One region of the Exiguobacterium sp. s36 genome, then DNA from elsewhere that is predicted to be linked to it. Evidence: predicted binding sites of a transcription regulator. Region 1 holds the regulator's gene; the other holds the start of a gene.
What was found. The regulator Rex, encoded in region 1, represses fermentation and respiration genes when NADH is low (regulators of the CRP and FNR family bind a similar motif). The targets are predictions, from matches to a motif close to TTGTGAAATATTTCACAA.
Positions count from the first base shown of each region.

Region 2: adhE (bifunctional acetaldehyde-CoA/alcohol dehydrogenase) is a predicted target of Rex. The motif match lies at 1,787-1,804, and genes of this name have one in related genera.

Region 1 is NZ_JACSLW010000007.1:102,705-105,864, reverse strand. It holds gene KNP95_RS13515 (ABC-F family ATP-binding cassette domain-containing protein) at 1-1,310, opposite strand, end outside; gene KNP95_RS13510 (redox-sensing transcriptional repressor Rex) at 1,460-2,116, shown strand; gene KNP95_RS13505 (twin-arginine translocase TatA/TatE family subunit) at 2,116-2,334, shown strand; gene tatC (twin-arginine translocase subunit TatC) at 2,337-3,125, shown strand.
Region 2 is NZ_JACSLW010000002.1:72,762-75,921, forward strand. It holds gene adhE (bifunctional acetaldehyde-CoA/alcohol dehydrogenase) at 1-1,646, opposite strand, end outside; gene KNP95_RS05840 (MarR family winged helix-turn-helix transcriptional regulator) at 2,033-2,479, shown strand; gene KNP95_RS05845 (YebC/PmpR family DNA-binding transcriptional regulator) at 2,559-3,160, shown strand, end outside.

The DNA.
Region 1 (3,160 bases):
CCGCTGAACAGGAACTGTCCAAGCAGGCTCCGGACTTCTTGTTCGCGCATGAGCGGCCAGTCGTTCCAAATCTCGTCGATGACACGGTTGGCGTCCGACAAGTTTTGTTGTTCCTGGTCGTAGTAGCCGATTTCGACGCCGGTGCCGTAGCGGATGTCACCGGTAAGGGGCGGCTGTTGTTTCGTCAACACTTTCAGGAGCGTCGATTTGCCGACTCCGTTCGGGCCAACGAGGGCGACCGATTCGCCGCGCTGCAATTGGAAGCGGAGCTGTTGGGCGATCGGTTCTTCATAGCCGATGGCAAGATCGCTCGCACTCAATACGTCGTTCCCGCTTTGACGTTTGATTGAGAACGAGAGGACGGCACTGCGCTCATCACCGTCCGGCGCTTCCATCCGGTCGACTTTCTCGAGACGTTTGCGGACGCTCTGGGCCCGCTTCGTCGTCGTCGCCCGGGCGATGTTACGCTGGATGAAGTCCTGCATCTTGGCGATCTCTTCTTGTTGCGACTCGAACTGCTTCTTCTCTTGCTCGTAAATGGCAGCCTTCTGTTCAAGGTACTTCGTGTAGTTGCCGACGAAGCGACGGCTGCGGTGGCGGGACAGCTCATAGACGACCGATACGACGCGGTCGAGGAAGTAGCGGTCGTGGGAGACGATGAGGACGGCGCCTTTATAGCCGCTCAAATACTTCTCGAGCCAGCCGAGTGTCTCGATGTCCAAGTGGTTCGTCGGCTCATCCAAGATGAGCAGGTCTGGACTTTGGAGCAGCATCTTCGCGAGAGCGAGACGTGTCCGCTGTCCGCCGGAGAGCGTATCGATGCGGCGTTCGAAGTCGTCCGGATAGAACCGCATCCCGTGAAGGACAGAGCGGATCGTCGCCTCATATTGATAGCCGCCACGGTCTTTGAACGTATGCTGTTCTTCATCGTAAGACGACAAGAGGCGCTCATAGGCGGCCGGGTCGTTCAAGATGCGCTCAGAACCCATGTCTTGCTCCATGCGGCGCAGCGTCTTTTCTTGTTCAATTAAATCGGTGAAGACAGTCAACATTTCGTTCCACATCGTCTCGTTCGACTCTAACCCTGAGTCTTGGGCGAGATAGCCGATGGTGACATCTTTAGGCTTCATGATGTCGCCCGAGTCATAGTTGTATTCCCCGGCGATGACTTTGAGCAGTGTCGACTTGCCGGCACCGTTACGGCCGACGAGCGCGACGCGTTCGCCTTCTTGAATTTCGAGTTTGACGTTCTCTAAAATCGGCTCGACGCCGAATGATTTCGATAAGTTATTGACTTGCAGTAGGATCAAGTGAAAAAACCCCTTTCTCTCTATTTAGTATACTTTATTTCTTCCCCTTTTCAGGTATATTCATTGAGTGGTCATGTGAATTCGTTTACAATCAAGGTGTATGAAATTAGATTCGTTTGAAACGCGTCGTAAAAAGGAGGCTCTTTCCGTTGAGTCAAAACGAACCAAAGATTCCGCAAGCGACAGCCAAACGGTTGCCACTATACTATCGGTTTATCCAAAGCCTACATTCATCAGGAAAACAGCGTGTCTCTTCTGCTGAACTGAGCGAGGCGGTCAAGGTCGATTCGGCCACAATCCGTCGCGATTTCTCGTACTTCGGTGCGCTCGGTAAAAAGGGATATGGCTATAACGTACAGTATCTGTTAGACTTTTTCCGTAAGACACTGAATCAGGACGAGATTACGAACGTCGCCTTAGTCGGGGTTGGTCATCTTGGGACAGCTTTCGTCAACTATAACTTCCTTAAAAACAATAACACACATATCGTCGTCGGGTTCGACGCAGACGAGACAAAAGTCGGCACGACGATGTCCGGTGTCCCGATTCATCACGTGGATGAGATGGAACAGATCATGAAACAAAACAAGATTGACGTCGCCATCTTAACGGTGCCGTCTACCTATGCGCAGCCTGTCGCGGATGACTTGGTCCGCTTCGGCATCAAAGGCATCTTGAACTTCACTCCGGCCAGGCTTACTGTGCCGGACACGGTCCGCGTCCATCATATCGACTTGTCGATCGAACTCCAGTCGCTCATTTACTTTATGCAACACTATCCATCTGCTGAGGGGGTCCATCAATAATGGAATTACTATCATCGTTGCTCGTCGTCGGTATTCCTGGGGGAGCGAGTATCTTCATTATCGCCATCGTCGCGCTTATCATCTTCGGGCCGAAGAAATTGCCTGAATTCGGACGCGCCGCCGGACAAACGCTCCGTGAGTTCAAAAATGCCACAAACGGCATGATGAACGAACATGACGAGAAAGATAAGAAAGAACTTGAGAAGAAAGAGCAGTAATCATGAATCATCAACCTGATCAAGAGCGGGCGCTGTCCGACCACTTGACAGAGCTGCGGAGACGACTGATGCTGTCGGCATTTGTCGTCTTTGCCTTCTTTCTGATCGCTTTGCCGAGTGTCAAATACGTGCTCGCCTATCTGCAGGCGGACCTTGTCGAACGAGGGCTCGAGCTGAACGCCTTTGGGGTCGCGGACCCGCTCATGATTTACTTGAACTTGGCGCTCGTCATCGGGCTCGTCGCGTCCGGTCCGTTTCTACTGTATCAACTGTGGGCGTTCGTCGCACCTGGTCTGCATCCGAACGAGCGGAAAGCGACGCTCGCCTATATCCCGATCATCTTCATCTTGTTCCTGATCGGTCTTGCGTTCGCCTACTATTGGTTGTTCCCGCTCGTCCTCGATATCTCGACGGACCTCGGGCAAGACCTCGGTCTGACGCAAATCATCGGGGCGTCGAACTACTTCACGTTCTTGCTGCAACTGACCATTCCATTCGGACTGTTATTCCAGTTGCCGGTCGTGACGATGTTCTTGACGCGCATCGGTGTCGTGACACCGTACTTCCTGTCATCGATTCGGAAATATGCGTACTTCGCCTTGTTCGTCGTCGCAGCCTTCATCACGCCGCCGGATTTGACGTCGCACCTCATGGTGTCACTGCCGCTCTTCTTCTTGTATGAGATCAGTTTATCGATTTCACGCATCACGTACCGGGGTGTGCTCCGACGTGAGAAAGAGGCGATGGTGAAAGAACAGATGGATTTGATGAAACAAATGAATGAGAAGTAGACACCATGTCATGCGACGTGGTGTTTTTTATAATT
Region 2 (3,160 bases), on a different contig from region 1:
GATCCACCGCCGAGAGCGATAATCATGTCCGGTTGGAAGTGGCGCATCGCTTCGGCACCGCGCATCACCGTTTCAACTGACGGGTCTGGCTCGACTTGGTCGAAGATGCGGTACTCGACGCCAGCTGGCAAGTTTTTGACGACTTTATCGGCAAATCCGAGTTTGACCATCATTTCATCGGTAACGATCATTGCCCGTTTTTTCGATGTGAGCGATTGAAGGTACTGGACCGAGTTTTTCTCAAAGTAAATCTTTTCTGGGACTTTAAACCACTGCATATTCACGCGACGTCTCGCCACCTTTTTCACGTTGAGTAGATGTTTCGCCGTCACGTTCTCAGAGACGGAGTTTTTACCGTACGACCCACAACCGAGTGTGAGTGATGGTGTCATTTCGTTATAGAGGTCACCAATCCCACCGTGTGCCGTTGGCGAGTTGACGATGATGCGGCAAGCTTTCATCCGGAGTCCGAAGGCGAGGATGGCGTCGTCGTCAGTCGAGTGGATCGCTGCCGTATGTCCGAGACCACCGATTTCAAGCATCTTCTCAGCGATGGCAAATCCTTCTTCACGCGATTGGACTTTATAAGCACCGAGCACCGGGCTGAGTTTCTCGTGTGAGAGCAACTCTGTCGCACCGACCGTCTCGAGTTCGGCGATCAAGATTTTTGTATCGGCCGGGACTGTGAGTCCAGCTCGTTCGGCGATCCAGGCTGCCGGCTTCCCGACGATTTCCGGGTTGACCGCACAAGAGTCTGTTTTGATAACGAGTGTCTCGAGTTTCGCTTTCTCTTCTGGTGAGCAGAAGTAGCAACCGAGCGCCGTCATTTCCGCTTTCACTTCTTCATACACTTCTTGGTCGACGATAATCGCTTGTTCAGATGCACAGATCATGCCGTTGTCGAACGTTTTCGACAAGATGACGTCCGAGATGGCGCGTTTCACTTTTGCTGTTTTGTCGATGTAGGCCGGAACGTTACCAGGACCGACGCCAAGGGCTGGTTTACCAGTCGAGTAGGCTGATTTGACCATCGCCGCTCCACCAGTTGCGAGGACCATGGCAACACCTGGGTGGTTCATGAGCGCTTTCGTCGCGTCGAGTGACGGTTTTTCGACCCATTGAATCAAGTGTTCCGGAGCTCCCGCTTCGATGGCTGCGTCACGAAGGATCCGTGCCGCTTCACTTGAACACTGTTGTGCCGACGGGTGGAAACCGAAGATGATCGGGTTACGTGTTTTGATGGCGATGATTGCTTTGAACATCGTCGTTGATGTCGGGTTCGTGACCGGTGTGACCCCGGCGACGACTCCGACTGGTTCCGCGATGTACGTGATACCGTTTTGCTCATCGTCCTCGATGACGCCGACCGTCTTCTCGCCACGGAGTGAGTTATAAATATATTCTGTCGCAAAGATGTTTTTGATCATTTTATCTTCAAACACACCGCGACCGGTTTCTTCATATGCATGTTTCGCGAGGGCGACGTGTTGTTCGAGACCTGCGAGCGCCATCGCTTGAACGATTGCATCGATTTTCTCTTGGTCGAACGTCATCAATGTCTCGAGCGCCGTGTGGGCTCTAGTGACGAGCGTGTCGACCATCTGTTCTGCTGATGTTTCTACTACTGCTTTCTCTTTAACTGCCATGTTGGTTTCCTCCTCATGAATGAGAGCTTATACTGTTGACTTGATGGAGAGCACGGGGCAATCAATTGGTTCGAGAAGAGTTTGTGCTTTCCTTCACATTCATAGAATACAACGTTTCTCGCATTTTGTGCGTGACAACAATGTGAACTCTTTCACAATATTTTTCAGGGGAATGAGGATAGGGCTTGCTTTTTCATATGTCGCTCAGTAAAATCGAATGCGTTTTCATGAAAATAAAGTATATGCGATATGAAAACGCTTACATACGTTGTGTCCATGATGGGGCGAATGCGCTGTGCAAAATGTCACGGGATGAGGATTGGTCGTCCACCCTGCGCTCGGTCGTGTATAATGAAGAAAGAACCTAATTAGGAAGTGACATGATTATGCCGAGACAAGACGCAGCCGATCAGTTCGTGAAACTGATCCCATTTATTCGCCGGAAGTTGTTACGTCGTTCCGACCTTCCGCAAATCCCAAACTTAAACTTTTCCCACTTTCATCTCCTCATGTTGATTGAAGATGAAGGCGCGGTCACGAACGGACACATCAGTGAGACGTTATCGATTGCCCCGCCGAACGTGACGCCGCTCATCACGAAGCTCGTCGATGAGGGCTACATCACCCGCGTCCCGGACGAACGCGATCGCCGCGTCATCTGGAATCAACTGACCGAAAAGGGCGAACTCGTCCTCCGCGAGCGTCGCGATTCGTTCCGTCGCCTGTTCGAGGACCGTCTCGCGTTTCTGAACGAGGAAGAGACGGACCGCCTGATCGACAGTTTGAAGACGTTGACGGAGATCGTCGAGAAGATGGATAAAAGCGAGGGATGATTTTTGCTCGTCAACATCCACGTCTTCTTATATAATCGAGGATGAATCAATCGAACAATGGAAAGAGAGATGACATGTAATGGGTCGTAAATGGAACAACATTAAAGAGAAAAAGGCGTCAAAAGACGCCAATACGAGTCGCATCTATGCGAAGTTCGGCCGTGAAATCTACGTAGTCGCCCGTCAAGGGGAACCAGATCCAGAATCAAACCAAGCACTCAAGTTCGTCGTCGAACGAGCGAAAACGTACAACGTCCCGCGCGCAATCATCGACCGTGCTATCGACAAAGCGAAGGGCGGCGACGAAGAGAACTTCGACGAGCTCCGCTATGAAGGATTCGGACCGAACGGCTCGATGCTCATCGTCGACACGCTCACGAACAACGTCAACCGGACGGCGTCTGAAGTCCGCGCCGCTTTCGGTAAAAACGGCGGCAACATGGGTGTCAGCGGGTCGGTCGCTTACATGTTCGACGCGACGGCCGTCATCGGTGTCAACGGCATGTCTGCCGACGATGTACTCGAACTCATGATGGAGCACGACCTCGACGTCCGTGATGTCATCGAAGAAGATGAGACGGTGATCGTCTATGCGGAACCAGAAGCGTTCCATGCCGTCCAGACTGCCTTCAAAGCAGCAGGCATCGAGACGTTTGAAGTCGCCGAGTTGACGATGCTGCC